Regions from separate parts of the Erwinia sorbitola genome, predicted to be linked through region 1. Evidence: predicted binding sites of a transcription regulator. Region 1 holds the regulator's gene; each other region holds the start of a gene.
What was found. Region 1 encodes Fur, which represses iron uptake genes when iron is present. Its sites were predicted from a motif close to ATAATAATGAGAACNACTATCAA; they were not measured.
Positions count from the first base shown of each region.

Region 2: a site for Fur is predicted at 3,647-3,669, ahead of GN242_RS00615 (siderophore-interacting protein). Genes of this name have one in related genera too.
Region 3: a site for Fur is predicted at 3,208-3,230, ahead of GN242_RS03345 (TonB-dependent siderophore receptor). Genes of this name have one in related genera too.
Region 4: a site for Fur is predicted at 4,241-4,263, ahead of efeU (iron uptake transporter permease EfeU). Genes of this name have one in related genera too.

Region 1 covers NZ_CP046509.1:3,258,689-3,266,294, reverse strand. Annotated here, with positions in the region: gene GN242_RS14740 (beta-N-acetylhexosaminidase) at 1-1,884, shown strand, start outside; gene fur (ferric iron uptake transcriptional regulator) at 1,942-2,385, opposite strand; gene fldA (flavodoxin FldA) at 2,781-3,311, opposite strand; gene ybfE (LexA regulated protein) at 3,453-3,734, opposite strand; gene ybfF (esterase) at 4,029-4,793, opposite strand; gene seqA (replication initiation negative regulator SeqA) at 5,053-5,604, shown strand; gene pgm (phosphoglucomutase (alpha-D-glucose-1,6-bisphosphate-dependent)) at 5,629-7,269, shown strand; gene kdpE (two-component system response regulator KdpE) at 7,316-7,606, opposite strand, start outside.
Region 2 covers NZ_CP046509.1:139,932-147,537, forward strand. Annotated here, with positions in the region: gene GN242_RS00600 (cysteine hydrolase family protein) at 1-327, shown strand, start outside; gene GN242_RS00605 (ABC transporter ATP-binding protein) at 556-2,388, shown strand; gene GN242_RS00610 (GNAT family N-acetyltransferase) at 2,417-3,547, opposite strand; gene GN242_RS00615 (siderophore-interacting protein) at 3,744-4,643, shown strand; gene GN242_RS00620 (LysR family transcriptional regulator) at 4,644-5,552, opposite strand; gene GN242_RS00625 (helix-turn-helix domain-containing protein) at 5,757-6,089, shown strand; gene GN242_RS00630 (hypothetical protein) at 6,105-6,326, shown strand; gene GN242_RS00635 (TIGR00645 family protein) at 6,486-6,989, shown strand; gene GN242_RS00640 (alpha/beta hydrolase) at 6,993-7,606, shown strand, end outside.
Region 3 covers NZ_CP046509.1:737,237-744,842, forward strand. Annotated here, with positions in the region: gene GN242_RS03340 (histidine phosphatase family protein) at 1-687, opposite strand, end outside; gene GN242_RS03345 (TonB-dependent siderophore receptor) at 963-3,161, opposite strand; gene GN242_RS03350 (siderophore ABC transporter substrate-binding protein) at 3,508-4,449, shown strand; gene GN242_RS03355 (ABC transporter permease) at 4,450-5,409, shown strand; gene GN242_RS03360 (iron chelate uptake ABC transporter family permease subunit) at 5,399-6,370, shown strand; gene GN242_RS03365 (iron ABC transporter ATP-binding protein) at 6,367-7,125, shown strand; gene yddG (aromatic amino acid DMT transporter YddG) at 7,198-7,606, opposite strand, start outside.
Region 4 covers NZ_CP046509.1:2,629,926-2,637,531, reverse strand. Annotated here, with positions in the region: gene putA (trifunctional transcriptional regulator/proline dehydrogenase/L-glutamate gamma-semialdehyde dehydrogenase) at 1-2,120, opposite strand, end outside; gene putP (sodium/proline symporter PutP) at 2,561-4,045, shown strand; gene efeU (iron uptake transporter permease EfeU) at 4,316-5,149, shown strand; gene efeO (iron uptake system protein EfeO) at 5,206-6,333, shown strand; gene efeB (iron uptake transporter deferrochelatase/peroxidase subunit) at 6,340-7,606, shown strand, end outside.

The DNA of each region.
Region 1 (7,606 bases):
AGCCTGAATAAGGCAGGGTATCCGGTGAGTACCCGCATTGATCCGGCAGCGCTAAAGGATATTCCTGCGCAATCGGGTGCCTATCGTCTGGTTATCAATAAAGATCGGGCTGAGGTGACTGGCTATGATGAGCAGGGCGTTTTCTACGGGCTGCAATCGATTATGTCACTGTTACCGGCGGACGGCAGCGGCCGCATTGCCACGCTGAAAGCTGATGATGCTCCTCGGTTTGCTTACCGGGGCATCTTCCTTGATGTAGGGAGAAATTTTCACAGTAAAGCGGCGATCCTGCGGATGCTTGACCAGATGGCTGCCTGGAAAGTTAACGTCTTCCATTTCCATCTGACCGATGATGAAGGCTGGCGTATTGAGATCCCCGGCTTGCCTGAGCTGACCGAGGTTGGCGGCCGGCGATGCCACGATCTCAAAGAACAACGCTGTCTGTTACCGCAGTTAGGTTCAGGGCCGTTCAGCGATAATAACGGCAGCGGCTATTTCAGCCGCCAGGACTACATTGAGATTGTGAAATTCGCTAAAGCACGCGGGATTCAGGTTCTGCCAGAGGTGGATATGCCTGCCCATGCTCGTGCGGCGGTGATCGCCATGGAAGCGCGCTATCAGCGTTTGAAAAAGGCCGGACAGGATAAACTGGCGTCAGAATACCGGCTGGTCGATCCGGAGGATGACTCCAATACCACCTCAGTACAGCTTTACGATCGCACCAGCTATCTGAATCCCTGCCTGGATTCATCATTGCACTTTGCCGATAAAGTTATCAGTGAGATTCAGCTTATGCATCACGAAGCGGGGCAGCCGCTGCGCAGCTGGCACTTCGGCGGTGATGAAGCCAAAAATATCCGTCTTGGTCCAGGCTACACCGATATCAAACGCCCGGAAGCGGGTAAAGGCCAGCTTGATATGAGCAGAGAAGATCTGCCATGGGCAAAATCTCCGGTTTGTCAGGGGATGATCGCCTCAGGAAAGGTAAGCGATCTTGCTCATCTTCCCAGTTATTTTGCACTTAAGGTCAGCGGTTTGCTGAAACAGCATGGCATTAACCGAATGCAGGCATGGCAGGATGGATTAAAAAATGCCGAAGATGCTCACGCATTTGCCACGCCAGAGGTCGCAGTTAACTTCTGGGATACGCTTTACTGGGGTGGTTTCGATACGGTAAATGACTGGGCAAACAAGGGCTATCAGGTGATTATTTCCAATCCTGACTATCTCTATATGGATTTCCCCTATGAGGTGAACCCGCTCGAAAGAGGATATTACTGGGGAACCCGTTTCAGTGACGAGCGGAAAATGTTCAGTTTTGCACCGGATAACCTGCCACAAAATGCGGAAACATCCACAGACCGTGACGGCCATTATTTCAGCGCGAAGTCTGATAAAGCCTGGCCGGGTGCAGCGGGTATGTCAGCCCAGCTGTGGAGTGAAACGGTGAGAACTGATGACAATATGGAATATATGATGTTCCCGCGTCTGTTCTCTCTGGCTGAACGGGCCTGGCATCGTGCCTCCTGGGAGCAGGATTATCAGGCGGGTAAAGAGTATCGGGGCGGTGAGACACACTGGGTTGACCAGCAGGCTCTGCTTCTGGACTGGCAGCGGTTTGCCAATATTCTCGGTCAGCGTGAGTTGGCGAAGCTTGAGAAGCACGGCATCAGATACCGTTTGCCGGTGCCAGGGGCGCGTATTGTAAGCGGAAAGCTTGAAGCTAATACCGCTTTACCTGGGGTGGAGATAGCGTTTAGCACTGATGACGGGAAGAGCTGGCAGCGCTACGACAGGCAAAACCCACCGCTGGTTAAACCTGGGGTGAAAATCCGCAGTGTCAGTGCCGATGGGCAGCGTTTCAGCCGGGAGGAGTCACTGTAAAACAGGTATAAAAAAACCGGTGGTAAACCACCGGTTTTTAACACTGAGTCGTACAGATTATTTATCGTGCAGAGTCTCGTCTTCACGGCAGTCACCCAGCGCACAGTGGCCATACAAATACAGGCTATGATTGCTAAGTTTGATACCGTGACGCGTAGCGATTTCACGCTGACGCTCCTCAATATATTCGTCTCTAAACTCAATGACTTTACCGCAGTCCAGGCAGATCAGATGATCGTGGTGGTGCTGCTGGGTCAATTCGAAAACGGATTTACCGCCTTCAAAATTGTGGCGGGTAACGATCCCCGCGTCATCGAACTGGTTCAGCACACGGTAAACCGTGGCCAGACCGATCTCTTCGCCCATATCAATCAGGCGTTTGTACAAATCTTCCGCACTGACGTGATGGCCCTCTGGTTCCTGAAGCACTTCCAAAATTTTCAGTCGGGGAAGCGTGACTTTCAGGCCGGCCTTCTTTAATGCGGTGTTATTGTCAGTCATGCGGATATTGTCCTGTTACTTTGCTAGTCACTTAGTGGCTGTAAAGCCCTGAACATCGGTCAACGCTAAAGATGAGTGCGTTTCAGTATAGAGCTGATACTGCGAAATGAAAACCTAAAGGGATGCCTGAAACCGCAAGGGATGTAAGGATAAGTGTCGTTACATCCAGGGAAGCGCGCGTCCGAATTATGCCGGGTCAGCATTTCGATTTACACCATCTCACCACTCTTTGAGCGACTCACATTCTCAAAAAGTGGGGCAGGCGCTGAGTAAGCGGGTAACCGATGGGGTTATTGTACAGTTTTGCAGATGAAAGTTACAAACATGTATCTATTACTTCTATAGGAAAAACCACTTGCTTGATGTGAGATAGCTCCCACATCAAGCGGGTGTGGTTATGCTTCGATGATATCTTTCAGCTGAAGTTCATCAGAAATTTGTTTTACCCACTTTTCAACGCGCTCGTTAGTGAGTTCTGGCTGACGATCTTCATCAATGGCAAGACCAAGGAAGTGGTTGTCATCTGCCATGCCTTTAGAGGCTTCGAAGTGATAACCCTCGCTTGGCCAGTGGCCAACAATCACGGCACCATTTGGCTCAATAATGTCGCGAATGGTGCCCATGGCATCGCAGAAATATTCGGAATAGTCTTCCTGATCGCCACAGCCAAACAGCGCTACCAGTTTACCAGTGAAGTCGATCTCTTCCAGCGTCGGGAAGAAGTCATCCCAGTCACACTGGGCTTCACCGTAGTACCAGGTAGGAATACCAAGCAGCAGAATATCAAAGGCTTCAAGGTCTTCTTTGCTGCTTTTAGCAATATCACGAACTTCTGCAACATCTTTCCCCAGTTGCTTCTGGATCATTTTTGCAATGTTTTCGGTATTGCCTGTATCGCTACCAAAGAAAATGCCGACGAGTGCCATGAGTTTAATAACCTCTTGAATCTTAATGATATGGTGACTGCTGATTTTTTAGCAGATATCGCTAATGATAACAGACCGTCGTGAGCGGATAAATCAGTAATGCTGTCAGTTTTGTCGCTGAGTGCTAAGGCCCCGATACAATCAGGACTGGTGGCGTTGCAACTGTTCCAGCAGCATCTCTTCGATCAGCTCACTGCGGCTCATATTGCGCTCCAGCGCCAACTGATTCAGGACATCAACCGCGTCACTGTTCATTTTTAGCTCGACACGCTTCAGGCCGCGCACTTTATCGCGTTTGAGCTGGTTGCGTTTGTTGATACGCAGCTGCTCATCACGCGTCAGCGGATTAGTCTTGGGTCGTCCCGGACGCCGTTCATCTGCAAACAGATCGATCGTCGTGCGGTCCGTGTTCTCTTTTGCCATAGGAATCGTAATACTGAAGGCTGGATTGCTGATGAATAGGGCCGTTATGCCGCCTGATAAGGCGCAGCGGCAAAATTTTAGCGCGCCATCATACCCCAGCGAAAGAGGTGACGACAATCATTTATACCCTTGATACTTCAAGCCGCACCTGCGCTGGCTGCCTCGATTCCACCGGTCACATCGTTATCAATGCTCCAGGGGAGTGATAGCCAGGCCGTCCGTCAGCGCCAAAAGTACGCTCGAAGAGGAGGCCCGGATTATTGTGAGGATAATCATTGGCGTAAATAATCGTTTTTACAACGCTAAAAAACGACGGATTGCGCGCAAAACCGCATCTGGTTTTTCTGCATGTACCCAATGGCCGGCACCAGCAATAACATGCGCGCGTGCCTGCGGGAACTGGGTCAGCAGCGCATCACGATACTCGTCGGCGACGTAGGGCGAGCGATCTCCGCGGATAAACAGAACAGGTTTATCCCAGGTGGCCAGCGGTTGCCAGCCGATAATCTTGTCATAACATGCCAACAGCACCGGAACGTTAAAGCGCCATTCACCGTCGTGGAATGATTTAAGCAGAAACTGAATCACCCCTTCTTCATCGATCGTCTGGCGCATCAGCGCTGTTGCATCACTGCGCGTGGTGATACCGGCCTCGGTGACTGCATTCAGTGCGGTAAAAATATTGTCGTGATGGCGGGTGCTGTAGGCAACCGGTGCAATATCGATAACCACGATCTCAGCCACCCGATCGGGAGCCAGCGCGGTCAGGGACATGGCGATCTTGCCGCCCATTGAGTGCCCAATCACGCTGAAACGATCGATCTCTAGTTCGTTAAGCGTATCGAGGACGTCCTGCGCCATCAGCGCATAATCCATCTCTTGCGCACGCGGAGACAAACCGTGATTACGCACATCGATTTGAATCAGACGGCGATCGTCTTTTAATCCCCTTGCCAGTACGCCGAGATTATCCAGGCTACCAAACAGGCCGTGGATCAACACCAGCGGAAGTCCTTCGGTGGCGGATTGTTCAGTTTGCAGGCGGAAATTCAAATTCATAGTGAAAGTTCTTACAGTTGGCATGAAGGCTTAGGGTATCATGGATTTTACAACTTCTGCCGCTGGTGCAAATAGCAGGCATGATCCTTTTGCGGCATATTCCTACTTTTGCCCTGAAACGGGTCTGGCGCTACACCCCGGCAGGATTTAACTTTATAATCCTGATGTTAGAACTGGAACGTTTCAACGCCATGCTGGCGACAAGGATTTTTTCCTGAACGATCGGTTCTGATACTAGCTATAACTGTACTGGATCATGATGAAAACGATAGAAGTCGACGAAGAGCTATACCGTTATATTGCCAGCCACACTCAGCATATCGGAGAAAGCGCATCCGATATTTTGCGCCGTATGCTGAAGTTCACTGCGGGTCAGACTGCCTCTGCTGCGGCTAATGTTTCTGCGGCGACGGCGGTTAAAGCCTCCGCTGCGGAAAGCATTAAATCTGAATCCCGACCGCAGGATCGTGTCCGCGCGATGCGTGAACTGCTGCTTTCAGATGAGTATGCAGAGCAGAAACGCGCGGTGAATCGTTTTATGCTGATTTTATCGACTTTATACAGTCTGGATGCCAAAGCGTTTGGTGCAGCGACTGAGTCTCTGCAAGGGCGTACTCGCGTTTACTTCGCAGGCAACCAGCAAACGTTGGTAGAGAACGGCACCCATACCAAGCCGCAGCACATTCCGGGCACACCGTATTGGGTGATTACCAACACAAACACTGACCGTAAACGGAGCATGGTGGAACACATTATGCTGTCGATGCAGTTCCCGGTGGAGCTGACAGAGAAAGTTTGCGGTACCCTCTAACTGAAGCGTCAGGGAGAAGCGCCAATGGCCAATCACCCCCGTGCCGGGCAACCCGCCCGGCAGAGCGATTTGATTAACGTTGCACAATTAACATCTCAATATTATGTCCTGCAACCTGAGCTGGGTAATCCAGAGCATGCAGTGAAGTTTGGTACTTCCGGACATCGCGGCAGTGCGGGTCGTCACAGCTTCAATGAGATGCACATTCTGGCTATTGCCCAGGCGATTGCGGAAGAACGTAAAAAGAACGGTGTAACCGGCCCTTGTTTCGTGGGTAAAGATACGCACGCGCTCTCTGAACCGGCAATTATCTCGGTACTGGAAGTACTGGCGGCTAACGGTGTTGATGTGATCGTTCAGCAGGACAACGGCTATACGCCAACCCCTGCTATCTCAAATGCGATCCTCGAACACAATAAAGCCGGTGGCGCACAGGCCGATGGCATTGTGATCACGCCTTCGCATAATCCGCCGGAAGATGGCGGGATTAAATACAATCCGCCAAACGGTGGACCGGCAGATACTAACGTCACGAAAGTGGTGGAAGATCGCGCCAATGCGCTGATTAAAGACGGGCTGAAAGATGTAAAACGTATTCCTCTCGATCAGGCATGGGCCAGTGGACATCTGACGGAAAAGGATCTGATCCAGCCGTATATTGAAGGTCTGGCTGAGATCGTGGATATCGCAGCGATCCAGAAGGCCGGTCTGAAGATTGGCGTCGATCCGCTGGGCGGTTCCGGTATTGCTTACTGGCAGCGTATTGCGGAGTTCTACAAGCTTGATCTCACCATCGTTAACGATGCTGTCGATCAGACTTTCCGCTTTATGCACCTCGACCACGACGGCGTGATCCGTATGGACTGCTCGTCTGAGTCTGCGATGGCGGGCCTGCTGGCGCTGCGTGACAAGTTCGATCTGGCGTTTGCCAACGATCCTGATTACGACCGTCACGGCATTGTCACCCCCGCGGGCCTGATGAATCCGAACCATTATCTGGCGGTAGCGATTCAGTATCTGTTCCAGCACCGTCCGCAGTGGGGCAAAGAGGTTGCCGTTGGCAAAACTCTGGTCTCCAGTGCGATGATTGACCGTGTGGTTGAGGATCTGGGTCGTACGCTGGTGGAAGTGCCGGTTGGCTTTAAATGGTTCGTTGACGGCCTGTTTGATGGCAGCTTTGGTTTCGGTGGCGAAGAGAGCGCCGGGGCTTCTTTCCTGCGCTTTGATGGCACGCCGTGGTCAACGGATAAAGACGGTATCATCATGTGCCTGCTGGCAGCGGAGATTACCGCAGTAACCGGTAAGAACCCTCAGCAGCATTACGATGAACTGGCACAGCGCTTTGGTGCGCCGAGCTACAACCGTATTCAGGCACCTGCGACTTCTGCGCAGAAAGCTGCGCTGTCAAAACTGTCGCCAGAAATGGTCAGTGCTGACACGCTGGCGGGCGATCCGATCACCGCTCGTCTGACGGCAGCGCCAGGTAATGGTGCGTCGATTGGCGGCCTGAAGGTAATGACGAAGAATGGCTGGTTTGCAGCGCGTCCATCCGGTACGGAAGACGCTTACAAAATCTATTGCGAGAGTTTCCTCGGTGCTGAACACCGCGAGAAAATTGAGAAAGAAGCAGTAGAAATTGTTAGTGCAGTGCTGAAAAACGCCTGATTTATCAGGTAGCGCAACAAGGGGCTCACACTGTGAGTCCCTTTTTTTATGGCATAAATCGGTAGCCAACGCCGGTTTCTGTCAGCAGATGCTGTGGCCGTGCGGGATCAAGTTCCAGCTTCTGACGCAGATGACCCATATAGATGCGCAAATAGTGGTTATGTTCCACCGCGTTTGGCCCCCAGACCTGTGTCAGGAGCTGACGCTGCGTCATGACTTTTCCGGGATGATTAAGCAGGCTTACCAGCAGGCGGAATTCAATCGGCGTAAGGTGCAGATCTTCACCGTCACGCATCACCCGGCGGGCGGCAATATCCACACTCACGCTGCCAAAGTT
Region 2 (7,606 bases), 1.6 Mb from region 1:
CAGCTCGCCGCTGAACTGCCGCTGTCCGACTCTGACCGCTGTTTCAGCAAAACCCGGCCATGTTGTTTTACCGCAACTCCGCTGCTGAGTTGGTTACAGGATGCCGGTGTGAAGCGGCTGGTCATTGTGGGGATGAAAACGGAATATTGCGTTGATACCACCTGCCGGGCGGCGGCAGATCTGGGATTTGAGGTGGTGCTGGTGAGCGATGCGCACAGCACGACGGATAGCGCGGTGCTGACGGCAGAACAGATTATTGCTCATCACAATACGACGCTGGCCGGGCCATTTGTACGGCTGATAGCGACAAAGGATATGTTCTTTTAGGAAATCTGCAGGGCTGGTTAAGTATTCGGGTATCGCCGGGTTTCTCAATTCAGTCTTGCGTTGATGCCTGTTTTACGGCTGTGATCAGGTGAATTTACTTGCCTGTCCATGGCCGTTTTATTTTTCTCTGATACCGCACTTTTCCCTTAATAACGCACTGACTGACATCTGACCGCGATCCTGATGCACTAAGCTGTAGGTTTCCTGTGGTACAAGTGAGCCTGCTTTATGCTTTATCGCCGTTTTGAAAGGATGATCAATATCTTCAGGGATGCCCCGGCGGAGACGCCCCCTGACAACGTCTGGGCATTCTATCTCTACTATCTGCGTCAGGTGTGGCCGTGCTTCGCTCTGTTACTGGTGATTGGGCTGATTGCATCGCTGATTGAAGTGGCGCTGTTCCGCTATCTCAGCCGTATTATCGACCTGGTAAACAGCACTCCCGCCGCCACCTTTTTTAGCGATCACGGCAGTGAACTGCTGTGGATGGTGGCGGTGGCGCTCATCTTCAGGCCGCTGTTTATTGGCCTGCACGATCTGCTGGTACACCAGACCATTAACCCCGGCATGACCAGTATGATCCGCTGGCAGCATCATAACTATGTGCTGCGCCAGAGCCTTAACTTCTTCCAGAACGATTTTGCCGGACGTATCGCCCAGCGCATTATGCAGACCGGTAACGCCCTGCGTGACTCGGCGGTACAGGCGGTGGATGCCCTGTGGCATGTGCTGATTTACGCCATCACCACGCTGGTGCTGTTTGCTGAAGCGGACTGGCGGCTGACCATTCCGCTGCTGATCTGGATTGTCGGCTATGTGCTGTGCCTGCGTTACTTTGTGCCACGTGTTAAAGCCCGTTCAGTGGCCTCCAGCGATTCACGTTCGCGCCTGATGGGCTGCATTGTTGATGGTTATACCAATATCACCACGCTGAAACTGTTTGCCCACAGTGACCTGGAGCGTCAGTACGCACGTGAAGCCATTGGCGATCAGACGGCGAAAACCCGCAGTCAGGGGCGTATGGTTACCGGTATGGATGTGGTGATCACCACGCTCAACGGTCTGTTGATTATCAGCACCACCGGGCTGGCGCTCTGGCTGTGGACGCAGTCACTGTTAAGCGTTGGGGCGATTGCACTGGCAACCGGGCTGGTGATCCGCATCGTGAATATGTCTGGCTGGATTATGTGGGTGGTGAACGGCATCTTTGAAAATATCGGCATGGTGCAGGATGGCCTGCAAACCATTGCCCAGCCGGTAAAAGTCAGCGATAAGGCACAGGCTCCGGCACTGCGCGTGCAGCAGGGCGAAATCCATTTTGACGGCATTCGCTTTAACTACGGCGGTGAACGCACGGTCATTGATAATCTCCAGCTGACCATCCGGCCCGGTGAAAAAATCGGCCTGATCGGCCCGTCCGGAGCCGGGAAATCGACGCTGGTCAATCTGCTGCTGCGGCTGTATGACCTGAACGGCGGACGCATTTTGATTGACGGCCAGAATATTGCCGAGGTCAGCCAGGAGAGCCTGCGCGCACAGATTGGCATGATCACCCAGGACACCTCGCTGCTGCATCGCTCGATTCGTGACAACCTGCTGTATGGCCGCCCGGATGCCAGTGATGAAGAGCTGCAACGGGCTATCCATCAGGCCAAAGCGGATGAGTTTATCCCGCTGTTGTCCGATCCGCAGGGGCGTAGCGGGCTGGATGCTCACGTAGGCGAACGCGGGGTGAAACTTTCCGGCGGCCAGCGCCAGCGTATTGCCATTGCCCGCGTGCTGCTGAAGGATGCGCCGATCCTGATTATGGATGAAGCTACCTCTGCGCTGGACTCCGAAGTGGAAGCGGCGATTCAGGAGAGCCTGGAGACACTGATGGGAGAGAAAACCGTGATCGCCATTGCCCACCGTTTGTCGACTATTGCGCGAATGGACAGGCTGGTAGTGCTGGATGAGGGCAGGATCGCCGAGATTGGCAATCACAGCGAGCTGCTGGCGAAAGGGGGTCTGTATGCGCGCCTGTGGCGTCACCAGACCGGCGGTTTTGTGGGTGAAGTGTAATTAATTCGGCATGGGCGACGGGCGTTATTTATTGCCCGTCTGGCTGCCGCCACGGCAGCGCCGTTTTAGCTTCTTCTGCCCAGGCGCGTATCCCCTCGCGCTCCTGACGCAGGAAATCGGCCACTGCATCATGCAGCCCGGGATGGCGCAGCAGATGCCAGGACTCCGTCAGCACCGGTTCGAAACCGCGTATCAGCTTATGTTCACCCTGCGCTCCGGCGTCAAAACGCTGTAAACCGTGCTCAATGGCATACTCCATCCCCTGGTAGAAACAGGTTTCAAAATGCAGCCGGTTGAACTCCTCCAGGCAGCCCCAGTAGCGGCCATAGAAGGTGTTGCCGTCCACCAGGCTGAACGCCATCGCCACCGGCTCTCCGCGCTGGCTGGCAATCACCACACGAATGGCCTCCGGCATACGTTCGGCCAGCAGGCTGAAGAAATCGCGCGGCAGATAGGGCTGGCGGCCACGCACCCGGTAGGTATTGGCATAGCAGGCGTAAACAAAATCCCACTGTGCTTCGTCTACTTCTGCGCCGTGATACCAGACAAATTCCACCCCCTGACTGGCGACCAGCTCGCGCTCTTTACGCAGCTGCTTGCGCTTGCGTGAGGTGAGGAGATCAAGAAAGTCCTGGAAATCGCGAAAGCCACGGTTGTGCCAGTGATACTGACAGCCGAGGCGCGGCAGCCAGCGTTGATCCTGCTCCAGCCGCTGGCGAACACCCTCGTCGCTAAAGTTAATATGGCCGCTGTAAAGCTGCTGCCCTGCGAGGAATTCAGGCAGCGCCCGCAACAGCTGCGCTGCTGCCTGGTCATCGCCCAGCAGCCGCGCGCCGCTGACCGGGCTGAAAGGCACCGCCGACAGCCATTTGGGATAGTAGGGGATCCCCGCCCGCTCGCTGGCCTCGGCCCAGGCGTGATCGAAGACGTATTCACCCATCGAATGGTTTTTTGCGTAGCCGGGCATCGCCGCTTTTATAGTGCCATCCTCCACCCACAGGAGATGCTGCGGCAGCCAGCCGCTGGCAGCGCTCACTGCACCGCTCTGTTCCAGCGCAGAGAGAAAGGCATGACGTAAAAAGGGCTGATCGTTGGGAGCCAGGGCATCCCACTGACTGGCCGGAATATCGGCCAGCTGCGTCAGAAGAGTGAGGGACATCGGCGTGCTCCGCGTGACTATCAGGGAAGGGAACGCTCTACGTTACTGCTTTTCACGGCGGGATCAATCCGTTATTCACGCATGCAGGTGTAAAGAAGCCTCATACTCATTCTCATTATCATTTAGCTTTGTTATTCTTGCCGGCCTTATGTGCGTTGTCACGCGTGCGCGGCTTTCAGGTTTACAAGGCGGATTTATGGCGGGTGTTCAGGGTTATCGCTTATTTAATGTGGTACTGGCGCGTAAGCAGGTGCTTTCTCCTTCAATGCTGTGCTGCGTATTCAGCGGTGATGATGTACGGCAGATGAAGATGGATGCGCCGGATCAGCGGATTAAGCTGCTGTTTCCTTCGCTTAACGGCACCCCATCGGCGCTGACCGGAGAAGGGGCATGGTGGGAGATGATCGCCGGGATGCCCGCAGAAATTCGTCCGATCCCCCGCACTTACACCCTCCGCCATGTCAATGCTGAAGCGGGCGAAGTGGAAATAGAGTTTGTGATGCACGGTACTGAAGGCCCCGCTTCCGCCTGGGCGCTGGCGGCCGAAGCGGGCGATGCGTTACAGATGATAGCTCCGAATCGTGCGCATGTGGCAGACAGCGGCGGCTACGAATGGAACCCTCATCCAAAGGTGGAGCGGGCGCTGGTGGTGGCCGACGAAACCGCCTTCCCGGCGGCTAAAGCTATTCTGGAGCAGCTGGCGGAGTGGCCCAGTCCGCCGCTGTTACAGCTGTTTATCGAGGTACCAAAGCGCGGCGACTGTATCGATCTCAGCCACTATCCGTTTGCTGAAGTTCACTGGCTGCCGCGTGAAGAGAGCGGGGCGTCTCACGGTGAAGCGCTGCTGAGTGCGGTAAAACAGCATGTGATCCTGCCTGATGCTGCGCCTGAACAGCAGGAGCTGAAAGATGTGGCCGAAGAGGAGTTGCTGTGGGATCGCGCCGATAGTGTAGATAGCCGTTTTCACGGCTGGGTGGCGGCGGAGTCCAGCGCGGTGAAGCAGCTGCGCCGTTATCTGGTGGGCGATTGCGGCCTCTCTAAAGAGAGCATCAGCTTTATGGCTTACTGGAGCCGCGCACCGCGTCGCCAGGCTTGATCAGCGCTTCATCAGCCGCTGGCTGGTGTCTCTGAGGGTGTTATAGAACCAGGTTTTCGCGGTGATATCGCCGATCTCGGTGTGTGCGTACAGATATACTTCAAGATTCGGTAGTTTAAAGGGCAGTTCAATCACGCGTCCGTTGCCGCGTGCTACATAGATTTTCGCCGCGCTGGAGGGCAGCGTCACCAGCAGTTCGCTGGAGGCAATCAGCTCCCCCAGCGCGGCAAAGTGTGGCACTTCCAGCGCGATGCGGCGCTCAAAGCCATACTCTTTTATCCGCTCCTCCACCATGTAATGGCCGCTAATGGTCGACACAATAATGTGCTGCTCATCCAGATAGGCATCCAGCGTCAGCGTGTCGCCAATGCGTGGATGCTGGCAATTCAGCAGGCAGACGTAGCGCTCATCCATAATCCGGTCACGCTGCGCCAGCGAGATGCTCTCGTTACGGCTGCATAGTGCGGCGTCAACTTTACCGGTCAGCAGCCATTCATCCAGTTTCTGCATCTCCACCGGGATCACCTCCAGCTGAACATTGGGGGCGAGAGTGCGCAGATGCTGTACCAGACCAGGCAGCAGCAGCAGTTCGCCGAGGTCGGAGAGCGCGAGACGAAATTTGTGAAAGGATGTTTCCGGCGCGAAGCTGCGGGTGTCTGCTACTGCCTTTTCAATGCTGCTCAGAGACTTTTTAAAAATCGTATAGAGCTGGCTGGCTGTCGGAGTGGGCAGCATCCCTTTACGGCTGCGTTTAAACAGCTCGTTACCTGTCTCAACCCGCAGCCGTGCCAGGGCGTAGCTTGCTGAGGGCTGCGTGATAAACAGGCGCGCAGCGGCCCCGCTAACGCTCTGAGTTTCATAGATAGCGATAAACACCCGTACCAGGTTGAGATCCATTTTGGCTGACATATAGCCCTTATCTATTATCAAAGATTAATACTATCTATTTGAACTATTTTAAGCGCTCTAATACCATCCCTTCTACGTTTTTTTGATATGTTCTCCCTTTTTTTTCATATCGTAATTACTTCAATAAAATCAAAATAATAACTAACTTCCTTGAACTTTTAAGGCAGGAGTGGGCGTTTTGCGCCCGTCATCGCGGAGCTAAATATGAAACATGAAATTGTCGACGTCATCGTGGACTGGATTGACGATCACCTCGAAGAGGGGCTGAATATCGAAACGGTAGCGGCCAAATCAGGCTACTCAAAGTGGCATCTGCAACGTGCGTTTAAAGAGCAACGGGGCATTACCCTCGCCACTTTTATACGCAGCCGCCGTCTCGATCAGGCTGCATCTGTGCTGGTCAGTTCCACCAAAAGCATTATGGCGATTTCAATGGATCTCGGTTTCTCTTCTCAGCAGTGTTTCCAGCGGGTGTTTAAGAAGCACTTCAACGTTACCCCGCGAGATTACCGTATCCAGTACCGTCAGTACCATTAATCCCGGAGCCTCTGAATGTCACAGTTGGTTAAACTGGCCGCCGTGCTGGCGGCGTTTTGTCTCACTCCCCTGACGCAGGCTGCGGTAGTCAGCCATCCTCAGATGAGTGCGCATACGAATAACGGGCAGGGCAGCCCGTTCGGCTATGAACGCCAGCTGAAAAAGATGATGCGTCCGATTAACGATCTGCTGCCGCAGGGCGGGAATGACGAGGCGCAGCGGGTGCGGGAGCAGTAAGAGCCTGTACGATTGACAGGCGCAGGATCTGATTTCCCCCGTCATTTTTATCACAACGTAAAGTCCTTAAAATTCCGCAATTTTAAGCGCCCGTATCTTGAAAGAGTTCATAAATCATCGGTTATACTGTGCTCCCTGCTGATTTGTGAACTGGATGTTATGGAACGTTTCGTCGAAAACCTGATTTATACTTCGCGCTGGTTGCTGGCCCCTATCTACCTGGGGCTGTCGCTCGGTTTGCTGGCGCTGGCCATTAAGTTTTTCCAGGAGGTTTTCCACCTGCTGCCCAATGTGCTGGCGATGGCAGAAAATGAGCTGGTACTGGTGCTGCTTTCGATGATCGATTTGACGCTGGTGGGCGGCCTGCTGGTGATGGTGATGCTCTCCGGTTATGAAAATTTTGTCTCCAGACTGGATATCTCTGAGCACCGTGAAAAGCTTAACTGGCTGGGTAAGATGGATTCTGGCTCGCTGAAAAATAAAGTGGCAGCCTCAATTGTGGCCATCTCCTCCATCCATCTGCTGCGCGTATTTATGGATGCTCGCAATATTCCGGATAATAAACTGCTGTGGTATGTAATTATTCATCTGACGTTTGTACTGTCGGCCTTTGTGATGGGCTATCTGGACAGTATGTCGCGGAAAGATAAAGATAAAGTGTGAAGCATAGCGGAGTCGAAAAGAATGTCGAAAGGATTGGTTATTTTACTGCATGGCGTTGGCAGCAGCGGGGACGATCTCGCAGGCCTGGGTGACTACTGGGCACCAGCGCTGCCCGGCGTGAGCTTTGCCAGTCCCAATGCACCGTATCACTTTGAACATGGCGCGGGCTGGCAGTGGTTTAGCCTGTCGGGGATTACGCCGGAGAATCGCCCGGATCGCGTGGCCGCAGCGCGGGTGGCGTTTGATCAGCAGCTGCAGGCGATACTTGAGCAGCACCAGATGAGCGATAGCCTGGATAAAGTGGTGCTGGTGGGCTTCTCGCAGGGTTCAATTATGGCGCTGGACGCGCTGGTATCGGGCCGCTGGCCGGTAGCGGGGATGGTTGCGTTCTCGGGCCGCCTGTCATCGCCTCAGCCGTTCGCTCCTGCGCTAAATACCCCCGTGCTGCTGCTGCACGGTATGGCTGATGATGTGATCCCGGTGCAGGAAGGCCAGGCGGCAGAACAGCGGCTGCGTGCCGCAGGCGTACAGGTCACCAGCCAGTTTGAACCGGGTATTGGTCACACCATTTCGGAACAGGGCGCACAACGGGCCGTGGAGTTTATTGCAGAACGTCT
Region 3 (7,606 bases), 2.2 Mb from region 1:
CTCCAGCGGCTTATTTCTTGCCGGGTTATCGGTTAAACCAGCCATAATAGTCTGAATGGCCAGGCCGGAAGAGACAGCCAGCACCGTCTTATCCCCCTGAGCTTCCGCCTGATCGATCATCGTTTTTAATGCCTCAGAGGTGCGGGCTTTAACCTGCTGAAAAGTTTCCGCCTTGCCACAGCGGTCGGCTTTGGAAATCGCATCGATCTGTTTATCCGTGGTAAGCGCACCGGCTTTAATATGACGCCACAACTCAGCGCCATCTTTCAGGCCCAGTGACTTCGCGGCACCAGCTATCATCTCCGAGTTCGGATAGCCTTCAAAACAGCCAAAGTAGACTTCACGTAAGCCTTTCAGCTCACGCGGCTGGTAATTTTTTACTCCTTCCTGCTGCAAAATAACCCGCAGGGTTTCACGCTGGCGGCCGGCATCACTGGAGTAGAAACTATCGAATTTAATCTTCTTCAACCCTTCGCCAACGTCGCGCGCCATAGTGATACCCTGTTGTGTCAGCGGGCTGTCTACCCAGCCCTGCACCTGCTCTGTGGAGTTGAGCAGAGTCTGACCATGGCGCACAAAGTAGACAGTAATGCTGTCATCCGCTGCCGGAACCGGCGCGGTATAAGCAGCAACGGTTGTGGTGGTTGCTGCGAGTAAGACCAGCCCGGCCATCATCCTTTTTTTCATCATTAAAACTCCTGTATGACATTGAAAAAATCCTGTTTCGGAATAAAAAAAACCCACCCAGATATCCGTGGCTTATAGCGCGATTAATAGCGACTATTTAGCCCTGAATACCCGAGCAGGTTTTGCCTGGATAGATCCAGTAACAATCCTGACAATGTGAATAACACTGTTTAAAAAGCAGATATCTATAAACAGGATTATTTCTTATATAACTGTGATCCTCTTCACGCCCTTATTTTTATGCTTCACCTGACGCTATAAAAAGCATTTATACCTTAAAACGACATCGTGACTCCGGCGTAATAGGCGCGGCCCGGTTCGTTATAGGTGGATGCGCCGTCGTTCTCGCGATAAATCTGTTTATCAAACAGATTACTGACGCCACCCTTCAGGCTCAGATTCCTGGTGAGGGTGTAATTCAGGTTCAGCCCGACTACGGAATAGGCGCCAATTTCTTTGCTGGAAAGTCCGGTGTCTCCTTCAAGGCGGCTTTCAGTGAACTCACGCGGTTTCTGGCGACCGTACAGCGTCCAGTTCAGTTCGGTGGAGAACTTATCGGTGATCTGATAATCCAGCATCGAGTTAATGGTGTATTTTGGAATGATCGACAGCGGGTTACCGGTTTCCTTGTTTTTTGACTCAATCATATAGGTGGCATTGGTGCGCCAGTCGAGCACGTCCTCAACCAGTGGCAGCGTCAGACTGGCTTCCAGCCCTTCCACCACCGCTTTGCCGCCGTTCTCCCATTGCAGGATATTGTAGCCATTCGAAGCCGTACCCAGCAATTCGGTGCCGGAAACGATTTTATTCTTGTAGTCGTTGCGGAACCAGGTCAGGCCCGCTGCGTATCCGTCGGCGGCAAACTCCAGCCCCAGCTCTTTGTTAACGCTGACTTCTGCATCCAGATTATCGTTACCAATCAGATAGCAGCTACCGGTGGCAACCGTGGTCGGGCAGCCGTTGCCACGGGTACTGAGCAGATAGCCTTCGCTGGACTGATAGAGGTTAGGCGCTTTAAACACCCGGGCAATACCCGCTTTCAGCTTGAATCCCTCACCCAGTTCCTGGGAGACGTTTAAGCTGGGGCTCCAGTTGGCACCAAATTCACTGTGGTGATCGAGGCGCAGCCCCGGGATCAGGAAAGTGCCTTCCCATGGCTGGATATTGTCTTCGAAATAGACAGCTGCGGTGGTTGCGCTGTTTTCCGTATTACGATCCGACGGATTACCCGATATATCACCGATCGTCTCACCGCTGGCATCGGTTGCTGACATGGAGGCAGGATCGTCGAGTTTTTCATGATTCCACTCGGCACCAAGGGTGACGGTTTGTTCAATCCAGCGATCAAACGGCACGTTAACTTCTCCGCTGGCACGATAGTTTTGCAGGCGGCTGGTGCTGTATTCGTCGCTGTTAATCATTCCTTCTACACGACCACCCGCTCCCTCTTTCAGGCGCGTGTTATTGGTTTTCTCGTAATTGAAGGCAAGTTTTGAGTCGCCCCAGTCCCAGAAGCCGTTATGGGTCATGCCGTAAGATTGACGATACAGACGATTAGTTTCGGAACCATACAGCGAATCAACCAGCCCGCCCGGACTGATATTGCCGTTACTGTACTGCGTATCCCCTGCGTAGATATTGCCCTGGCGGCTGTAGCCATAGCTGAAATCCATAATCTGTGAGGGCGTGATTTTCCATGAAATCAGCGTATTAATATCTTTATTACGCACCCCTTCGCGGCCAGCGGCATACGAGCCATTCTGTGCCTGGTTGATATCGGCGGCGTCAGCGTCTGTTTTGTTCAGGTTGCCATACAGGCGCATGGTCAGTGCATCGCCTGCCAGCGGGCCGCTCAGGCTGAAGTTGGTGCGCTTGGTGTCGCCTTCTTTACTGTCTTCCGGCTGGTTAGTAAACAGCGAAAGTGAGCCGTGCCACTCTTTGGTCGGACGTTTGGTATGGATGTTAATCACACCGCCAGCGGCACCGGATCCGTAACGTGCAGCGGCCGGGCCACGCAGAACCTCAATCCGTTCAACCATCTCCGCAGGTACCCAGTTGCTGTCACCACGGCTGTCACGTTCACCTTTCCAGCTATAGCGTACTGAGTTACGTGAACTGACCGGCACGCCGTCAATCAGGATCAGCGTGTTTTCCGGACCCATACCGCGAATATCAATCTGGCGGTTATTGCCCCGGCTGCCGTTGGCGCTGTTACCGGTCAGGTTGACCCCGGGCATTTTACGGATGATGTCGGACAAATCGTTAACTGGCGGATTCTTAGCGATATCCTCTGCGGTGATGACCGACACGCCTGGCTGTTGCTTCAGCTCCTGCTCTGCCGTTTTCTGAACCATCATTACGTTTTCATCTTCGCCGTCGGCGTTAATGTCGCCAGCGGCAACTGCCGTACCGGCGATAGTCGCCGTCAATAACAGCGCCAGAGGGTGTAGTCGAAAGTGTCCGTACCTGTTCATCGCATCATCTCATTCTGTATGGTGTTGTAAGAGAATGTGCATGATAACGATAATTGTTCTCGTTTCTATGGTGATTAATACGAATCCATAAAATCTCCACAATTGGCCACTTTTGTCAATAAAAGTAAACGATCGGATTTTATTTCATCTATAACAGCAGGTTATGGCGTTCATCATTTCTTCACAATCTACATAATTGCCGCAAGTTATGAATTTTGGCTTTTTTTTGAGCGCAGAATGACATGTTGTGGCTACCCATTGGCAGACGTAGTCGTTATTATCCGGCAACAAAATCTAACGCGAATCATTCTCATTTTTAATACTTATCTGATTCTCAGGAGAGAAAATGCGCTTCCCTCAGGCTTTGGTTTCAACGCTTTTTTCCATCATGCTGCTCTCTGCCCCCGTGGCTCTGGCAGCAGACGCCGCAACGCTTGAGATCGTTCACGCGCAGGGCACCACTGCCGTGCCGAAAAACCCACAGCGAGTGGTGATCCTCAGCCCGGCAACGCTGGATATTGCCGATGCCCTGGGCGTCAAGGTAATCGGAGTACCGCAGACGAGCGCGCATTACCCGGCGCATCTGGCGAAGTACAACGACTCCGCGTATTTCAATGCGGGCACGCTGTTTGAACCTGATTATGAAGCCCTGAGCAATGCGAAACCTGACCTGATTCTCGCCGGTGCCCGCGCTATCGAGGCCTATGGCAAGCTGAGTGAAATTGCTCCAACAATTTCTCTCGACCTTGATCCAAAGCACTTCGTGCAGAGCCTGACTGAACGCACCGAACAGCTTGGCACTATCTTCGATAAGCAGGATAAGGCCCGCGAAGTCATCGCCGCGTTTAATACACAGATTGCCGATCTGCGTAAAGAATCGACCCACGCCGGAAGCGCCATGATGCTGATGATTAACGGCGGTAAAATTAGCGCCCACTCACCTGGCTCCCGCTTCGGTTTTATCTATGATGTTTTGGGCTTTAAACCGGCTACCAGCTTCCCGCAAACAGGCAAGCACGGTAATGCGGTCTCTCCTGAGTTCATTATGGAAGCCAATCCGGACTGGCTGTTTGTACTGGATCGCGATAGCGCCATTGGCCGCAAAGAGGGGGCTTCTGCACAGCAGGTGCTGGACAACCCGCTGGTGCGTAAAACCAATGCCTGGAAAAAACAGCAGGTGGTATATCTCGATTCCGGTTCGCTTTACATTGCCGGTGGTATTCAGAGCTACAGTAATCTGATGACCCAGGTGAAGCAGGTGCTGGATAAAGCGAAAACTCAGCCGTAAATGAAATCCTTTGCCTTTATTACAGGCCTGGCACTATTGCTGGGCCTGATTGTTTGCAGCCTGTTTGTCGGCGTCAGCCGCGTTACGCTGGTCAGCCTGTGGTCAGATCCGGAAATGCGGGAGATTCTGATGCTGAGTCGCTTTCCGCGCACCGCAGCTCTGCTACTGGCAGGCAGCGCAATGAGCGTGGCGGGGCTGATTATGCAGATGCTGACGCAAAACCGTTTTGTTGAGCCTTCCGTGGTGGGTACCACGCAGTCTGCCAGCCTCGGACTGCTGCTGGTGATGATCGTCAGCCCTGCCGCACCAATCATGCTAAAAATGGGAGTCGCCACGCTGTTTGCGCTGGGCGGAACCGCGCTGTTTATGCTGCTGATTCAGCGTATTCGTATGAAATCCTCCCTGATGGTTCCGCTGGCCGGAATTATGCTGGGAGCGGTTTTCAGCTCGGTGACCACTTTCCTTGCCATGAAATTTGACCTGCTCCAGTCGCTGGGGGGCTGGGAGTCCGGCGACTTCTCCAGCGTGATGCAGGGGCGTTACGAACTGTTGTGGCTGGTGGGCGCGATGACGCTGCTGGCCGCTGTGATTGCCGACCGCTTTACCGTGGCGGGCATGGGACGCGACTTTTCGGTTAATGTCGGGCTGCACTACGGACGCGTGATGCTGATAGGGATGGCAATTATTGCGATGATCAGCGGCGTGGTGATTGTGGTGGTGGGCGTGCTGCCGTTCCTCGGGTTAATCGTACCCAATATTGTCAGCCTGGCCCTGGGGGATAATCTGCGCCGAACCGTACCCTGGGTGGCGTTAATTGGCGCGATACTGGTAATCGGCTGCGATGTTATTGGCCGTCTGATTATTCACCCGTTTGAAATTCCGGTCAGTGCGCTGCTTGGCGTGCTGGGCGCGATCGTCTTCCTGGTACTGATTGTGAGGTCGAAACGCCATGCGCACTGACGCCTCTGTCTCTCTGTCCCCGGGAAAGCGCCTGCTGTTGCTGGCTGCGCTACTGGTGGGGCTGATGGGGATATTTATGACCATCGGCCTGAACGGCAATACCGCTTATATCCTGCGGCATCGCGGGCAGATCCTCGCCACCATGGTACTGGTAGGGTTTGCTTCCGGCATCAGCACGCTGCTGTTTCAGACCCTGACGCGCAACCGAATTCTGACCCCCTCGGTAATGGGGCTGGAGTCACTGTTTGTGCTGATGCAGACGCTGCTGATTTTCGCGCTGGATGTTGGCGGGCTGAGTATTTTTGGCAGCGTGGGGCGTTTTCTTGCGGAAAGTGCGCTGCTGGTGATGTTTGCCACGCTGCTCTACCGCTGGCTGCTGGGCGGTGCCGGGTTGGATCTGCACCGGGTGCTATTGATTGGGCTGGTGTGCGGTACGCTGTTCCGCAGTATCTCCGGACTGATGCAGCGCCTGATGGAGCCAGGTGAGTTTGCCGTGCTGCAAAGTCGAATTTTCGCCACCTTTACCCGCGCCGACGCAGATGTGCTGCTTATTTCAGCGCTGGTGATTATGCTGGTGGCGCTGGTGGTCTGGCGGCTGCGCCACCGACTGGACGTGATGGCGCTGGGGCCGGATCGAGCTATCGCGCTCGGCATTCACTGGCAGCGTCATGTTACTGGTTTACTGCTGCTGATCTCGCTGCTGGTGGCGGTATCGACCGCGCTGGTGGGGCCGATGATGTTCCTCGGGCTGCTGATTGTTAACCTCGCCTATCCGCTGATGGGATCCTGGCGTCACGCCCATCTGCTGCCCGGCTGTGTGCTGATCGGCATTATTACGCTGGTCGGCGGCCAGCTGATTCTGGAACGACTGCTGGATATGGCCGGAACGCTTTCGGTGGTGATTGAGTTTAGCGGCGGCATTTTGTTCATCTATTTACTGCTGAGGAAGGGCGCGAAGTGATCGAAATTAAGCACGTCAGCAAACAGTATGGTAATCAGCCGGTATTGCAGGATATCTGCGAAACGCTGCCGTCATCAGGCATTACTTCAATTATCGGGCCAAACGGAGCAGGAAAATCGACGCTGCTGTCGGTGATCAGCCGCCTGCTCAATGCAGACAGCGGCGAGGTTAAAGTGGATGCGCTCGACGTCAGCGACGCCAACAGTGAAAAACTGGCAACGGTACTCTCGGTGCTGCGCCAGGAAAACCACTTTACCAGCCGCCTGACGGTGTGGGATCTGGTGAGCTTTGGCCGCTATCCTTACAGCAAAGGGCGGATCAACGATCGCGACCGCCAGCATATTGAGCAGTCACTGGCATTTCTTGAGCTGTCCGCGCTGCGTAATCGCTATCTGGACGAGCTGTCGGGAGGCCAGCGGCAGCGTGCATTTGTAGCGATGGTGCTGTGCCAGGATACGCAGTATGTACTGCTGGACGAACCGCTAAATAACCTTGATATGAAACATAGCGTGGCGATGATGAAGCAGCTGAGACGCGCCGCCGATCAGTTAGAAAAGTCGATTGTCCTGGTGATCCACGACATCAATTTTGCCTCGGCGTACTCCGACTATATTCTGGCGATGAAGGACGGCAAGGTCGTATTTCGCGGGACGCCGGAGCAGGTAATGGTGCCCCAGGTGATTGAGCAGATTTTCGATCTGCCCGTGACCGTGGAGCAGGTCAACGGTCAGCGCATTGCGATGTACTACCGGTAGCCGACCCAAACTCCACTCCTGCACTTTTCACCACGCTCTCTTACAGCGGCGAAGTCTCAGTTGCCCGGGATCTTAAGCCGCATTTGGTCTCTGACCGCGCGTTGACCACCAGCACAGCAGCGCTCCCAGGCTGACCATGGCGGCCCCTTGCCAGAAGCCGATCGACAGGCTGGCGCGCAGGATACAGGCCGCCAGCAGGGCGGAAATCACCGGAATAAAGTAGGAGGCGGTTGCCAGTATGGTGACGTTGCCATGCAGGATCCCGGTATTCCATGCGGCATAGCCAAAGCCCATCGCCATGGCTGCCAGCCCCAGACTTACCAGCACCCGCAGGTTAATTATCATTTCCGGCTGCGGAGTTGAGAAATACTTTACCCACAGCGCCAGAGCAGTCAGCATAAAAAACAGCGTAATACCGTTACTTCCCCGGGCGATTTGCCGGGTAACCACGCAGTAGATCGCCCAGATAATTGCCCCGCCA
Region 4 (7,606 bases), 630 kb from region 1:
TCAAGGATGGCGGCACGCTCCTGCGGCGGCGTGGCAAACCAGATCGGCCCGACACCCGCAGCGGCATCCAGCGCCGCAGAGACCTCTTCCGCAGTCGCGCTGCGCACATATCCCACCACATCCATTGGTTCAGCCGGGTTAATTACCGGGCTGCTTTCGCCTGCTGCCAGCGGAGCATCAATTATCGGCTGCACCTGCCAGGTCTGGCTGGCGCTGTTCAGCAGTGCGCTGGAGAGTGAAGCAAGGCGATGTTCATTGGCCAGATCCAGCCCGGCGGAGTTCTGGCGATGCTTGCCATACAGCTCACGCGGCAAAGGGATTTTTGGATGCGGCAGGCCGACGGCCCCTTCGCTGCGCGCCAGCGCTTCCACGGCGGAAACCGGATCGGCGACCAGCTCATCCAGCGGCAGGGTGGCATCGGCAATACGGTTAACAAATGAGGTGTTGGCACCGTTCTCCAGCAGGCGGCGCACCAGATAGGCGAGCAGGGTCTCATGAGTACCAACCGGAGCATAAATACGGCAGGGGCGATTAAGCTTACCGTCCGCGACTTTGCCCACCACCTGTTCGTACAGCGGTTCACCCATGCCGTGCAGGCACTGGAACTCATATTGACCCGGATAGTAGTTATTGCCTGCCAGCTGATAGATAGCCGCCAGCGTGTGCGCATTATGGGTGGCGAACTGCGGATAGATCAGGTTTGGCACCGCCAGCAGTTTGCGAGCGCAGGCAAGGTAGGAGATATCGGTATATACCTTGCGGGTGTAGACCGGATATCCCTCCAGCCCGTCCATCTGGGCGCGTTTGATTTCGCTGTCCCAGTAAGCCCCTTTCACCAGGCGGATCATCAGGCGGCGACGGCTGCGCTGGGCCAGATCGATAAGATAGTCGATCACCATCGGGCAGCGTTTCATATAGGCCTGAATAACAAAACCGATGCCGTTCCAGCCTTCCAGCTCCGGCTCAAAGCAGAGTTTTTCCAGCAGGTCGAGAGACAGCTCCAGGCGGTCGGCTTCTTCGGCATCGATATTAATGCCGATGTCGTAGCTGCGCGCCAGCAGGGTCAGTGATTTCAGAATAGGGTAGAGCTCCTCCATCACCCGCTCATACTGCGCACGGCTGTAGCGCGGGTGCAGGGCAGAGAGCTTAATCGAGATGCCCGGGCCTTCATAGATACCGCGACCGTTTGAGGCCTTGCCGATGGCATGAATCGCCTGCTGATACGAGAGCAGATAGGCTTTCGCATCCTGGGCCGTCAGCGCGGCTTCGCCGAGCATATCGTAGGAGTAGCGGAAACCCGTCTCCTCCAGTTTACGGGCATTAGCCAGCGCTTCGGCGATGGTTTCTCCGGTAACAAACTGCTCACCCATCAGGCGCATCGCCATATCGACCCCTTTACGGATCAACGGCTCGCCGCTCTTACCGATAATCCGGTTCAGGGAGCGCGAAAGATTCGCTTCGTTATGGGTGGCGACCAGGCGGCCGGTAAACAGCAGGCCCCAGGTGGCGGCATTGACGAACATTGACGGGCTGCGGCCAAGATGCGAATGCCAGTTGCCGTTGCTGATTTTATCGCGGATCAGCGCATCGCGGGTTGGCTTATCAGGAATACGCAGCAGCGCTTCAGCCAGGCACATCAGCGCCACCCCTTCCTGTGAGGAGAGGGAGAACTCCTGAAGCAGGCTCTGCACCATTCCGGCGCGTCCGCCTGCACCTTTCTGGTGCCGCAGCTTGTCCGCCAGCTGGTATGCCATACGGTGGGTGGACTCTGCCAGCGGCTGTGGTAAACGCGCCTGCTCCAGCAGCATCGGCACCGCTTCCGTTTCAGGACGACGCCAGGCGGAGGTAATGGCGGCACGGGCGACCGACTGTGGCAGAATCTGCTCGGCGAAGTCGAGGAAGGGCTGATGCGTCTCCTCCGGCGGGCGTTCCTCAGTTTCAACCGGGGTGCTGCCGGTTGGAAGTTCAGGCAATGCAGTACCTTGCTCAATCTGGTGCAGATAGTTGAAAATAGCCTGCTTGATCAGCCAGTGCGGGGTGCGGTCAATTTGCAGTGCGGCCTGTTTAATCCGGTCACGCGTGGCATCGTCCAGTTTCACGCCCATGGTAGTTGTGCCCATGCCTTACAGCTCCTGAATCAGTGGATAACAAATGATAGGGTGCAATATCACTGATGTTGCAACTTTGTGCAACCTCGTTAAATGTGACCCTATCCTCAAACTTTAAAACTGGCTTTTTGTTAACGCACAAAAAGCGGCATGGATATTGCTGCAAGAATCTCGCCAGGTTTACAGAGTGCCGTAAACCCTGGGTTTAATGAGGATGTTGTGCGGGTGCAACCGGGCGAAATGTGATGGAGTGCAACCTGCCAACATTTAGAGGTAACAACCTGGTGAAATGGATGTGCAAGCTGTGTTAAATCGTTTGTGCCACACAGCCGTTTACGGCAGGATACCGCCCCCGGCTGGATGCCATAACCTTGCGCTGGCTTGCTACGTTCCGGCAGCTGACGCATATACAGCCTCCCGCTGTGGAAACTAATAATAAGTGGAGAACCTGAATGACTGTAAGTACGCCAATGATGGTGACATTTTGTATTTATATTCTCGGCATGGTGTTGATTGGTTTTATTGCTTACCGTTCAACGAAAAACTTTGATGACTATATTCTGGGTGGACGCAGTCTGGGCAGCGTGGTAACTGCGCTCTCTGCCGGTGCATCGGATATGAGCGGCTGGCTGCTGATGGGGCTACCGGGTGCCATCTTCCTTTCCGGGATTTCCGAAAGCTGGATTGCCATCGGCCTGACACTTGGTGCCTGGCTGAACTGGAAAATTGTTGCGGGCCGTCTGCGTGTGCAGACTGAGTATCATGATAATGCCCTCACGCTGCCTGACTATTTCTCCAGCCGTTTTGAAGACTCCAGCAAGCTGCTGCGGGTGATCTCAGCGCTGGTTATCCTGGTGTTCTTCACCATCTACTGCGCCTCGGGCGTGGTGGCGGGCGCACGACTGTTTGAAAGCACCTTCGGCATGAGCTATGAAACGGCGCTGTGGGCCGGTGCCGCAGCCACTATCGTTTACACCTTCGTTGGCGGGTTCCTGGCAGTGAGCTGGACGGATACTGTTCAGGCCACCCTGATGATTTTTGCTCTGATCCTGACGCCGATCATGGTTATCCTCGCCGTCGGTGGCCTGGATGATGCGATGAAAGTGATCGAAGCAAAAAGCCTCGGCAACGTTGATATGCTGAAGAACCTGAACTTTGTGGCGATTATCTCTCTGCTGGGCTGGGGACTGGGCTACTTCGGTCAGCCGCATATTCTGGCGCGTTTTATGGCTGCTGATTCTCATCGCTCCATTCGTACCGCGCGCCGTATCGGCATGGTCTGGATGATCCTCTGCCTGGCGGGTGCCGTTGCCGTGGGCTTCTTCGGTATTGCCTACTTCCAGAACCATCCGGATCAGGCGGGCGAAGTCTCGCAAAACGGTGAGCGTATCTTTATAGAGCTGGCGCGTATTCTCTTTAACCCCTGGATTGCCGGTATTCTGCTGTCGGCAATTCTCGCGGCAGTAATGTCCACTCTTAGCTGCCAGCTGCTGGTCTGTTCCAGCGCGCTGACGGAAGATCTGTATAAGAACTTCCTGCGTAAGGGTGCCAGCCAGCGTGAACTGGTATGGGTCGGGCGTCTTATGGTGCTGCTGGTGGCCGCCATTGCCATTGCGCTGGCGGCGAATCCGGACAACCGTGTGCTGGGGCTGGTGAGCTACGCCTGGGCGGGCTTTGGCGCTGCATTCGGGCCGGTAGTACTGCTTTCTCTGGTGTGGAAGCGCATGACGCGTAATGGCGCACTGGCCGGTATGATTGTCGGTGCGGCAACGGTTCTGATCTGGAAACAGTATGCATGGCTGAATCTTTACGAGATCATCCCGGGCTTCCTGTTTGCCACGATTGCCATTGTGGCGTTCAGCCTGCTGGGCAAAGCGCCATCTGCCGCCGCGCAGCAGCGTTTTGATGCCGCTGAAGCGGAATACCAGGCCGACTAATAATCGTTCTCTGTGCGCTGGCGTTGTCTGATGCCAGCGTATAGGCTTGTTTTCTGCCATTCCCGCTATACGTTCAGGCTCTCTGACGGGGCCTGGCGTTGAGGAACTGCCCGCCCGCAGCTACCTCGAATGCTTTTACCCTCCTCGCAAAACACGAAAATATCTTCCAGCCATCTTGTAATTTAATGCGCGATAATGATAATCAGTATCGTTTTTATTTTACTTATCTTTACGGTTTTTGACCTGATTTCACGCTCTGAGGTGTATGGCATGTTTGTCCCGTTTCTCATTATGTTACGCGAAGGATTGGAAGCGGCGCTGATTGTCAGCCTGATAGCCAGTTATCTGAAACGCACCCAGCGCAGCCAGTGGTTTGGCGCGATGTGGATTGGGGTGTTTGTTGCCGCCGCTATGTGCCTGGCACTGGGCTGGTTTATCAATGAAACCACTGGCGAATTTCCGCAGAAAGAGCAGGAGCTGTTCGAGGGCCTGGTTGCCGTTGTCGCCGTAGTGATCCTCACCTGGATGGTGTTCTGGATGCGCAAAGTCTCCCGAAACGTAAAAGCGCAGCTGGAAGATGCTGTCGACAGCGCATTGCAGAAAGGCAACAGCAGCGGCTGGGCGCTGGTGATGATGGTGTTTCTGGCCGTGGCACGTGAAGGCCTGGAGTCAGTCTTCTTCCTGCTGGCGGCATTTCAGCAGGATGTGGGCTACGGCCCGCCGCTGGGAGCGATGCTGGGCCTCGGTACCGCAGTGGTGCTGGGTATGCTTATTTACTGGGGCGGGGTACGCCTTAACCTTGCCAGTTTCTTCAAGTGGACCAGCCTGTTTATCATTTTTGTCGCAGCCGGTCTGGCCGCCGGGGCGATCCGCGCTTTCCATGAAGCCGGGCTGTGGAATCACTTCCAGCAGCTGGCATTCGACTTCAGCGGCGTGTTAACCACTCACAGCGTTATCGGTACTCTGCTGGAAGGGCTGCTGGGCTACCAGGAAGCGCCAAGCGTCAGTGAAGTGGCCGTATGGTTTATCTATCTGGTTCCTGCGTTGCTGCTGTTTGCTATGCCCGCGCGCACCATTTCGACCTCTGCGCGTACCACGCGCTGATTCTGTCTGGCAGACCACTGGTCTGCCGCTTATAACACTTTAACTGGGATCACTTTATGACCACACACTTTCGCCGCCAGGCACTGAATGCTGCTCTGCTTGCGGCTCTCACCTCGTCCGGTGCTGCGCTGGCTGCCGATATCCCGAAGGTTAACGTTAGCGTGACCGATAAACAGTGTGAGCCGATGACGCTGACGGTTGATGCCGGGAAAACACAGTTCATCATCAAAAATAACAGCCAGAAAGCGCTGGAGTGGGAGATTCTGAAAGGCGTGATGGTAGTGGAAGAGCGTGAAAATATCGCGCCATCCTTCACCCAGAAGCTGACGGCTAACCTGGAAGCCGGTGAGTACGACATTACCTGCGGCCTGTTGAGCAACCCGAAAGGCAAGCTGATCGTTAAAGCCAACGGCAGCAAAGTCAACGATGGCAAGCCTGATGTGCTGCAACTGGTTGGCCCGATTGCTGATTACAAGCTGTATGTCACTAAAGAAGTCGAACAGCTGGTTGCGGGCACCAAAGCCTTTACCGATGCGGTGAAAGCGGGCGATCTGGAGAAGGCAAAAGCGCTGTTTGCACCAACCCGTCAGCACTATGAGCGCATCGAACCTATCGCTGAACTGTTCTCCGATCTCGACGGTGCCATTGATGCCCGTGAAGATGATTTCGAGAAGAAAGCATCCGATCCGAAGTTCACCGGTTTCCACCGTCTGGAAAAGGTACTGTTTGCTGATAACACCACCAAAGGTATGGATAAATTCGCCGACCAGCTGTACAAAGATGTGCTGGATCTGCAAACCCGAATCAGTGAGCTGGCCTTCCCTCCGGGCAAAGTCGTGGGCGGTGCTGCCGGTCTGATTGAGGAAGTCGCTTCCAGCAAAATTTCCGGTGAAGAAGACCGCTACAGCCGGACTGATCTGTGGGATTTCCAGGCCAACGTTGATGGCGCGCAGAAGATTGTTAACCTGCTGCGTCCGCTGGTGCAGAAAGCTAACCCGCAGCTGCTGGCGAAAGTGGACGGTAACTTTAAGAAAGTCGACACCATTCTGGCGAAGTACCGTACCAAAGATGGCTTTGAATCCTACGAAAAATTAACTGATGCCGATCGCACGGCGCTGAAAGGTCCTATCACGGCTTTGGCCGAAGATCTTGCACTGCTGCGCGGTACGCTGGGGCTGGATTAATTATAAATGGCAAAACCTGTTGATGGCGTGGCGTTAGCGTCACGTCGTCGTTTACTGAAAGGGATGGGCATCCTCAGCGGTGCCCTGGTCGTGGCGGGTGGTTGCCCGGTTCATGCGGCCAGTGAAGAGAAAACCTCATCGCCGGGAACCCTGCCACCCGGTGCCCGCCAGGAGCGCCAGCCATTTTATGGTGCTCATCAGGCCGGGATCACCACGCCGCAGCAGGCGTCAATGATGCTGGTGGCTTTTGATGTGCTGGCCACGGACAAAGCCGATCTGGTGCGTCTGTTCCGCCTGTTAACCGACCGTATTGCGTTTCTGACCGCAGGCGGTAAAGCGCCGCTGGTTACCAATCCGCAGCTGCCGCCAATGGATTCCGGGATTCTGGGTGATGATATCTATCCGGATAACCTCACTATTACGGTTTCCGTCGGCACTTCATTGTTTGACGAGCGTTTCGGTTTACAGGGTTTAAAACCGCTGAAGTTGCAGCCGATGACGCGCTTCCCGAATGATTCCCTTGATGCCCGGCTGTGCCACGGCGATCTGCTATTGCAGATTTGTGCAAATACCAATGACACGGTGATCCATGCGCTGCGCGATATTATCAAGCATTCGCCGGATCTGCTCAGTGTACGCTGGCGGCGTGAAGGGTTTATCTCGGATCATGCGGCACGTAGCAGAGGCAAAGAGACGCCGATAAACCTGCTGGGCTTTAAAGACGGCACGGCGAATCCGGACAGTACCGACGGCAACCTGATGGATAATATTCTGTGGGTCAGCAAGGGGCAGGGCGAACCAGCGTGGACGCTGGGTGGCAGCTACCAGGTGGCGCGTATTATCCAGTTCCACGTAGAGTTCTGGGATCGTACTCCGCTGCGTGAACAGCAGACCATTTTTGGCCGTGAGAAACATAGCGGTGCGCCGTTGGGTATGCATAAAGAGCATGATGTGCCTGATTATGCCAGCGATCCGCAGGGCGACGTTATTCCGATGGATGCCCATATCCGTCTGGCTAACCCGCGCACGCCGGAAACGCAATCCAGCCTGATGCTGCGTCGTGGTTACAGTTATTCTCTGGGAGTTTCTAATTCTGGCCAGCTGGAGATGGGATTGCTGTTTGTCTGTTATCAGCACGATTTAGAAAAAGGTTTTCTTACCGTGCAGAAACGCCTTAATGGCGAAGCGCTTGAAGAATATATAAAACCGATTGGCGGTGGATATTTCTTCGTGTTGCCAGGCGTGGCGGACGCACAGCACTATCTGGCCCAGG